Regions from separate parts of the Halomonas sp. DP4Y7-1 genome, predicted to be linked through region 2. Evidence: riboswitches for the same ligand, from Rfam matches in the RefSeq annotation. Region 2 holds a riboswitch; the other holds the start of a gene.
The links. Region 2 has a riboswitch for thiamine pyrophosphate ahead of KUV72_RS03570 (3-oxoacyl-ACP reductase). Riboswitches for the same ligand answer to the same signal wherever they lie in the genome.

Region 1 (4,731 bases), 120 kb from region 2:
TCTGGCACGCCACCGCAGCCAACTATTTTGGCCACAATGCCATCATTCGGGTGGACGCGTTCACCGACGCCTGTGGCCTTCCCGAGCTCCCTGGCAAGCCGCCCCTGGGTGGCGATATCCTCAGTCATGACTTTGTCGAGGCAGCGCTGTTGCGCCGGGCCGGCTGGCAGGTGCGCATGCGCACCGACCTGGGCGGCAGCTATGAGGAAATGCCCAGCCACATTCTCGACTATGCCAAGCGTGATCGACGTTGGGTACAGGGCAACCTGCAGCATCTGCGCCTGCTGAATGGCCATGGCCTGCATGTGCTGAGCCGTCTGCACTTCTTCTTCGGCGCGCTGGCCTACCTGTCGTCGCTGGTGTGGCTGGCGATCCTGGTCATCAGTACCATCGATGCGCTGATCAGGGCGCTCGTTCCCACGAACTTCTTCACCGCCAGCTCGCAGTTGTTCCCTGACTGGCCCATCGCTCCGCCCAACCTGATCATTCCCTTGTTGATCGGCACCTTGGGCATGCTGCTGATGCCCAAGGTGCTGGGACTGATACTCGGTCTCATGCGGGATCCAGAGGGCTACGGGGGACGCCCAAAACTGGTCTTGAGCATGCTGGTGGAGACCCTGTTCGCCATGCTGATCGCACCGCTGATGATGGTCTTCCACAGCCGTTTCGTGATCCAGGTGCTGACCGGTCGTACCGTTGCCTGGGACCCGCAATCCCGAGAGGGGCGGGCACTGCCCTGGCGGGAAGCCTTCCGCCATACCTGGCTGTGGTCGCTGATTGGTGCGGTGTGGGCTCTCGTCACCTGGGCCTACACTCCGAGCTTCTTTCTCTGGCTGACGCCCGTCTGGCTCGGCCTGGTGCTGGCGGCTCCGCTGGTGCGCTGGAGCTCCAGCCTGACCATCGGCCGCCGCCTGGCCCGCGCCGGGCTTCTGCTGGTACCCAGTGAGACACGCCCCCCCAGGGTCGTCGCCGATCTACACATCGAGAGTCAGCTACCCTCATCGGGCGCGCCGGCCGCTCCCCCCAGCGAGCGTCCCCGAGACATGCCTGTGCAGTCCTTCCGACGCCCCCATCAATCGGCTGAGGTGCACAGCGACCCTGGCCACCCGATCGACACCCCCACGCCAGATCGTCGCTGATCCATCATAAGCCATCATCAGCGTCGGTGCAGGACGCCGCGGCCGTGACCCTCATGGCCGCGGCGTCATCATTAGGTAGTCTCTCTCGACAACCTCCCTTGACGCCCCCTTCCGATGCTATCCGAAAGTGGTGTCTGGCAAAGCCGCAAGGGCGTGCTAGACTGCGGTCGACTCGCTTGACGGGGTGCCGGTCAATCCGGCTGAGATGGTGCAGGGCCAGCGTGGTGTAGCGGCCCGACAGCACCGATCCCGTGGAACCTGATCCGGGTGCGGTGTGGACTCACACCTTGAACCGGCGTAGGGAATCAGGCGGTGGCACGCCTTCCCTGCGGGGGCCTGCCCTTCCTCCCCGCCGTCCTTCTCTGCCCCGCCCACCGGATCCACTATGCCGGAGCTATCATGGGCTATTGCTTCAACGATCTGATCGCTGCCTGCCGCGACGACTGGCGGCGCTATACCGAGCACGACTTCGTTCGTGCACTTGGGCGCGGCGACCTGAATGACGCCAGCTTTCGCCACTATCTGAAGCAGGACTACCTGTTTCTCCTGCAGTTTTCACGCGCCTACGCCCTTGCTGCCTACAAGAGCCAGGACCTGGAGAGCTTGCAGGGGGCCTTCAAGGGGATGCAGACGATCCTCGAGGTCGAACTGGGCCTGCATCTTGCCTACTGCCGAGAATGGGGCATTGACGACAGCGAGCTCAGCCGTCTACCGGAGGCACGTGCCACCCTGGCCTATACCCGCTACGTCCTCGACACCGGCAGTCGTGGTGATCTGCTGGACCTGCACGTCGCCCTGGCGCCCTGCATGGTCGGCTACGCCGACATCGGCCGCTGGCTGGCGGATCATCCCGAGACGCTGCGTGGTGGCGACAATCCCTACGATGCCTGGATCACCATGTACGCAAGCCCTGACTTTCAGGCCTCGGCCGTGCGCGAAAGGCACTGGCTCGACGACCAGCTCAGCCAGGTATCGAGCGCTCGTTTCGACCGGCTGGCGCGCATCTTTAGCGACGCGACCCGTCTCGAGACTGACTTCTGGCAGATGGGACTGGACCTGAGCGACTGACCTTGGCGACGCCTTTAGGCGATCGAACTGGGCGATCGACCTGGGTGATCGCGCTCGACAACACAGACAAGCTGACAATAGCAACGCTTGACGGGGTGCCGCAGCCAGCGGCTGAGATCATGCAGCGCATGAGACCCGTTGAACCTGATCTGGGGATACCCCCGATGTTACGGCATCGAGGCGAGGACCAGCGTAGGGATCAAGCGCTCACGGCCACGGCCTCGACGCCCCCCCCTTCTCCCTCGCGACGTGCCATTACCACCATCAGGGCGACGCCACTTGCCCTGCACCGCCGTGAGAGGAAACCACCTATGTCACTCGACCACCCCTCGTCTCATCCGAGATCCCGCCATGACGCCCACTTCCTGGCCGAGACGGCCAGGGTCGACCAGGCCGCCGTCACTCCCCTGCCAGGCTCTCGCAAGGTCTATGTAGAGGGCTCCCGGCCCGACCTGCGGGTGCCATTTCGCGAAATCACCCTGTCGCCGACGCGCACCTCAGGCGCCGACGAAGCCAATCCACCGCTACTGGTGTACGACACCTCAGGCCCCTATACCGACCCGGCGGTACAGGTCGACCTGCGCAAGGGACTAGCCGAGTTGCGTAGGCCCTGGATTGAGGAGCGCAACGATACCGAGTGGCTCGACGGTCCCACCTCCGAGTACGGCCGCCGGCGTGCCAATGACCCGCTGCTGGCCCCCCTGCGCTTCGAGCTGACGCGCACACCACGCCGCGCCACCAGGACCGCCGATGGCCGCCCGGGCAACGTCACCCAATTGCATTACGCGCGGCGCGGCATCATCACACCGGAAATGGAGTTCATTGCACTTCGCGAGAATCAACGTCGACAGGCCCTTCAGGACCCTTATCGTGGCAGTGACGAGGTCGAAGCGATACTTGGCCACCAGCACCCCGGCCAGTCGTTCGGAGCCCGTTTGCCGGATGAGATCACCCCCGAGTTCGTGCGCCAGGAAGTGGCCGCCGGACGCGCCATCATCCCGGCCAACATCAATCATCCCGAAGCCGAGCCGATGATCATCGGGCGTAACTTTCTGGTGAAGATCAACGGCAACCTAGGCAACTCTGCGGTGACGTCCTCCATCGAAGAGGAAGTGGACAAGATGACCTGGGGGATTCGCTGGGGGGCGGATACGATCATGGACCTGTCCACTGGACAGAACATCCATGAAACCCGTGAGTGGATCATCCGCAACTCACCGGTGCCGATCGGTACCGTGCCACTCTATCAGGCGCTGGAAAAGGTCAAGGGCGTGGCCGAGGACCTGACCTGGGAGATCTTTCGCGACACCTTGATCGAGCAGGCGGAACAGGGGGTGGACTATTTCACCATCCACGCCGGTGTGCTTCTTCGCTATGTGCCGCTGACCGCTGGCCGAGTCACCGGCATCGTCTCGCGGGGAGGCTCGATCATGGCCAAGTGGTGCCTCTATCACCACCAGGAAAGCTTCCTCTACACCCACTTCGAGGAGATCTGCGAGATCTGCAAGCAGTATGACGTGGCCTTCTCGCTGGGCGATGGGCTGCGCCCGGGATCCGTGGCAGATGCCAATGACGAAGCTCAGATGGCCGAACTCAAGACCCTGGGCGAGCTGACCCACATTGCCTGGAAGCACGACGTGCAGGTGATGATAGAAGGGCCCGGCCACGTGCCCATGCACCTGATCAAGGAGAACATGGACAAGCAGCTCGAGTACTGCGACGAGGCGCCCTTCTATACCCTGGGCCCGCTGGTCACCGATATCGCTCCCGGCTATGACCACATCACCTCAGGCATCGGCGCGGCGATGATCGGCTGGTACGGCTGCGCCATGCTCTGCTACGTCACCCCCAAGGAGCACCTGGGCCTGCCCGACAAGGACGACGTCAAGACCGGGATCATCACGTACAAGATCGCCGCCCACGCGGCGGATCTGGCCAAGGGGCACCCCGGCGCTCAGCGCCGGGACAATGCGCTGTCCAAGGCACGCTTCGAGTTCCGCTGGGAGGACCAGTTCAACCTGGGCCTGGACCCGGACACGGCCCGCGCCTACCACGACGAGACGCTGCCCAAGGACGCGGCCAAAGTGGCCCACTTCTGCTCCATGTGCGGACCCAAGTTCTGCTCCATGAAGATCAGCCAGGAAGTCCGCGACTATGCCCGCGACAACGGCCTGGACGGCGACAGCGAGGCGGTCATGGCGGGCATGGAGGCGCAGGCACAAGCCTTCCGCCAGCAAGGCGGTGCCCTGTACAAGGAAGTCTGACGCAAGCCCATCACGGCCACCTTCCCGCCCACGGCCCCGCGGGCGGGGAGGTGGCTGCCGTAAAGCCACTGCTGCGGCGGTGGTTCAGGGCCGCCGGCAGCCTTCACGCTGCACCGCACAAATTACTACCAAAGTCTAACCTCTTTGCCCTATCGCTTGATGGTCGTCACAAGCTGTGCTGTTCCCCCAGCAACTGACTCTCCCTACCTCCCCAGGACAATTATTTGACGCCAGGCTCGGTGCTAGATTCGCCGCCATCC
Region 2 (4,731 bases):
TGCTGCCCCAGGCCAGTGAGGCGGCCTTGATGAGAATGGCACGCTGGCTCATCGTCGTCGCTGCAATACCAGTGACGTGGGTCGCTGCGCAGGGCTACAGCGTCCTCTACCTGTTCCTGCTGGCAGACCTGCTGTGCTCTGCCGCAGCCTTTCCGGTGTTTTTCGGCCTGTTCAACCGCCGCTATCACGGTCGCAATGCAGTGATCAGTACCGCAGCAGGTCTGCTGGCCGGGCTGTGGATGTTCCCCTCGCCTAACGGTGGCACCGCGACGCTACTGGAATCCTTCCTGCTGGCTGCCTTTGTTCCGGTGCTGGTATCTCTCGTCCTGATGAAGCTGATGCCATCTCGGGAGAGCTACGACTTTGACCGAATGAGCGGCCTGGTGAGACGCTTCCAGAACTAAGGAAACGCTGAATAAATGTTTCGAGCGATGACAGGTCGGTAGCTGCCGGAGCGGAAAGACCGGAGTTTACATGCGGTTAAATGAGGATCTTGAGCACCGCCAGCAGCCGAGATATCGAGCGCAGTAATTTATGCAGTGTTTCCCTAAGGCAATCAAACCGACGCCACTGAACCGAAACCATAACGGCGGGGCGAGCTCCCCCGCTGTTATGGCGGATGTCTATAGAGGCTGTCGTGCCTAGCAGCAGTGTGAGCAAGACGCCCGCTCAGCAGCTGGGGCGTGACAATCCAAGATGGTCGCGCAGCGTCTTGCCCTCATATTCCCGGCGGAAGACCCCACGTCGCTGCAATTCCGGCACGACCTGCTCCACGAAGTCCTCGATGCCGTGAGGCAGTGAGGGTGGCATCAGGTTAAAGCCATCGGCCCCACCCTGTTCGACCCAGCGCTGCATCTCATCGGCAATTCCCTCCGGCGTGCCGACCATCGTGCAGTGCCCACCTCCGGCGGCAAGCCGTCCCATTAGCTGTCTCAGGGTTGGCCGTTCAGCCTCGATAATGCGCAGGATGGTGGCATAGCGTCCTTTCGGTCCTGTAAAAGCCTCCAGCGGCGGCAGCGCGGGCACGGGCGCATCCAGTTCCCAGTGACTGACGTCCTGGCCGATAAACTGGCTTAACTGTCGCCGCGAGGCCTCTACCGGCAGCAACTCGTCGAGTTCACGCTGCTTGCGTCGGGCCTCTTCCTCGGTAGACCCGACGTAGGTCACAAGCCCCGGCATGATCGCCACCCCTGGACGGCCTGCGGCTTTCACCCTCGCCTTGAGGTCAGCGCAGTAAGCCTGGGCCGATGGCAGGTCATAGGCCACCGCGTAAATGGCTTCGGCATAGCGTGCCGCCAGGTCTCGCCCCTGTTCTGATGCCCCCGCCTGAAACAGCACGGGATGGCCCTGTGGCGAGCGCGGCACCGTCAAGGGGCCATCGACCAGAAAATGCTCGCCGCGGTGATGAATCGGTTGCACTTGAGCAGCATCCGCATAATCGCCGTGGCGATCTCGCAGCAGCGCGCCATCGCTCCAGGAGTCCCACAGCGCCAGCACGGTATTGGCAAACTCTTCCGCTCTAGCGTAGCGCTGCGCGTGGCCCGGCATGCCTTCCAGGCCATGATTGCGCGCCTCGCTGTCGAACATTGACGTCACCAGGTTCCACCCAAGCCGTCCGCCCGAGATATGGTCCAGCGATGCCAGCATGCGAGCCGCATGAAAGGGCGTATAGAAGGTACTGGAGACGGTCGAGATCAGGCCGATATGCTGTGTGGCACGCGCCATCGCGGCAAGCATTGTCAGCGGCTCCAAGGTCCACAGCGGACCGTCTGCGACATTGCCCGCGGCATGGCCATCGGCAAAGAAAACCGCATCCAGGCGACCGCGTTCGGCAAGCTTGGCCAGCTCTTCGTAGTAGGCGATATCCGCCAATCGCTCGACGCTGGAATCAGGGTGTCGCCAGGCCGCCTTGTGATGACCGCAGCCCAGGATGAAGAGATTCAAGTGCATAGAGGTCATCAGCCTTTCACCAGTCCGCCATCGACAATCAGATTCTGCCCGGTGATGGCCCTGGCCCACGGGGAAGCCAACAGCAGTACCGCGTCTGCAAACTCTTGCGGGGTGGTCACCCGTCGCAGCGGTGTGTTGGCGGCGATGAGGTCAAACACCGCGTCTGGTGTGGCACTGGAAGCGTCCGTCGTGCGCAGCAAGCCGCCGGACACCATATTGACGCTGATATTGTCTGGGCCGAGATCCTGCGCCAGCGTACGCGTCAGCGACAGCAGCGCCGCCTTGGCCGCGGTGTAGTCGTGATACGGCACCACCGGGTTCTGGAACAGGTTGGTACCGATATTGATGACACGCCCGACACCCGCCTCGCGCATGCCGGGAAGCGCTGCCTGCACCGTGTTGAGCGCACCACGCACCACACCCTGAAGTTGATGGTCCAGATGCTCCCAGCTCAGCGAGTCAGGGCCAGGCCGTGCGTCCCCATTGAATGCAAAGTCCGGCAGCGCATTGTTGACCACGGTAGTCACAGGCCCACCGAAGCGCTCACTGGCCCTCGCCAACATGGCCTCCACGCCATCCCGATCGCACACATCCGCAGCGACGGCCAAGGCGTGTTCCGGGTAATCAGCGACCAGCGCCCGGGCGCCTTCTTCGCTGCGGCGGTAGTTGACCACCACGCGAGCGCCTTCTCGCAGGAAGGCGCGTGCCAGGTGAGCGCCCAGACCACGTCCTGCGCCGGTAATCAGCACAATTTGAGCGGAGATATCAGGCGCAATGGGGTCGACAACAGGAGAGGTATCGGGAGGGGTCATGCGATGAGTCCTTGGTCGAGGCGGGGAACGCACGTCGAGCCAGGGACAGACGACTGCGCTGACATCCCTTCGCCGGTATGAACTGGATCAGGTTCGACGGGTATTTCTCAGCCCTGGCTCAGCCAGGACACCCCGTGTCATGCGCTCTCGACCTTAGCCCATCACCTTGCCCGGAACAAGACAGCGGGTATCAAGCAAGTGAAAGGGCCTACCCTGATTTGCCATCCTGGCACACGCCGCGACAACCCTATCGCGCCCCGGCCCCTTCACAAAGCAAATGTATACACATTTAAGCGACATCTTTCGACCTTCATGGCTTCGGGCTTTCCTTGCCCTCCAGCGTGTTACTCTGCCTTCTTTTCACCCTCTGTCCTGACACTCCCCCTACCTTGCCACCACCCCCTACTTTGGTACTACCCATTATCGGATCGACGCTTAGAAGAACATTCAACGCATTGTTTATCAAAGATAAAATAATAGAAGAGCGATCTATCTTTCATCATGAAAGGGAGCTGACGTGATCGCCAGCTCACTCGGCTCTAGCCTTTTCGATTTTTATTGTATATACATTATGACGGATTGACGGACCGCATCAGCGGTTCGTCAAGGAAGCGCTGAGCACCTCCGCTCAGGCATCGGTGCAGCGTTTCCCTAAGCCTGCCACACGCATCTGTGAGATCGGCCGATGACAACACCCGACAATGCTGATCCACTGCGCCACCTGGTAACGCCATCACCCGTGGAGAACAAGAATATGTCCGCCTCCAGCAGAAGGCCGCTAAGAAAAGCCGTCTTCATACCCACCTTTTCCATCATCATGGTGGCCGTGGCCACTGGCCTCATCAACAACGACATGCTGGTCGATGTTGCCAAAGGGGTCTTCTACATCTCCCTGTCTGACTTTGGCTGGCTGTATCAGCTGATTGCCGTAACGGCCCTGGTGGTGTCGGGCTTCATCTTCTTCTCCCGGGCCGGTGATATTCGGCTGGGTGGCAAGGATGCAACGCCTACCTTTTCCTTCGCTGCCACCTTCGCCATGGCGCTGACGGGAGGGATTGCCACGGGAGTCGTCACTTACTCCGTCAATGAACCGATCATCTATCTAGGCAACATCTACGGCGAAATCAGTCACCAGAGCTTCGCTCCCGGCAGTGGCGAGGCCGCCATCTTTGCCCTGGCAAGAAGCTTCCACAACTGGTCATTCATTCCCTACGCACTTTATTCCATCGTGGGGCTGATGATCGGCTACATGCACTTTAACCGCAGAGAACGCTTCTCGATCTCCTCAACCGTCAGCCCCGTACTGGGCAGGCACGGCAGCAAGATCTGGGTAAGGTCCCTGATCGATATCATTTCCGTTCTGGCCATCGCGCTCGGCCTGGCCTCTTCTCTTGGCGCAGGTCTGGCATTGATCAGCTCAGGCATCGAGGCACAGTACGGCATCGAATCCAACGCCATGACCTGGCTGGTGCTGACGATTGCCATCTCGGCGATCTTCATCACCTCCGCTGTCTCGGGATTGAAACGCGGCATCCGCGTGCTGTCATCGATCAACGCCTATATCTTCTATGCCTTCGTCGCGATTCTGATCATTGTCGGGCCCCTCAACTATATTCTGAGCCTGTCGGTGACAAGCCTCGGCTACTGGGCAGACAACTTCTTCCTTTGGGCTTTCGATACCAAGGAGTCTGGTGGCGAAGCGCTGGTCACCTGGTGGACGATGTATGACTGGTCGATCTGGATCGCCTACGCCCCCCTCATGGGACTGTTTCTGGCCCGTATCTCCTACGGCAGAACGCTCAGGGAGTTCCTCATCATCAACTGGATTCTGCCCTCGGTCTTCGGCCTGGTCTGGTTTGCCATCTGGGGTGGGTCCGCCCTCAAATGGCAGATGGATGGAACGCTGGATCTGATTAGCATCATCAATGACAGCGGCGCCGTATCCGGACTCTGGGGCTTCCTCCAGCAC

Region 1: it holds a riboswitch for thiamine pyrophosphate, as region 2 does, so the genes downstream of both, thiC (phosphomethylpyrimidine synthase ThiC) here and KUV72_RS03570 (3-oxoacyl-ACP reductase) in region 2, are expected to answer to the same signal.

Annotation. Positions count from the first base shown of each region.
Region 1 is NZ_JAHVKS010000001.1:747,281-752,011, reverse strand. Features, by position in the region: gene mdoH (glucans biosynthesis glucosyltransferase MdoH) at 1-1,139, shown strand, start outside; TPP riboswitch at 1,310-1,461, shown strand; gene tenA (thiaminase II) at 1,539-2,207, shown strand; TPP riboswitch at 2,289-2,423, shown strand; gene thiC (phosphomethylpyrimidine synthase ThiC) at 2,519-4,471, shown strand.
Region 2 is NZ_JAHVKS010000001.1:869,477-874,207, reverse strand. Features, by position in the region: gene KUV72_RS03580 (sodium:solute symporter family protein) at 1-404, shown strand, start outside; gene KUV72_RS03575 (LLM class flavin-dependent oxidoreductase) at 670-1,959, opposite strand; gene KUV72_RS03570 (3-oxoacyl-ACP reductase) at 1,959-2,762, opposite strand; TPP riboswitch at 2,810-2,907, opposite strand; gene KUV72_RS03565 (BCCT family transporter) at 3,448-4,731, shown strand, end outside.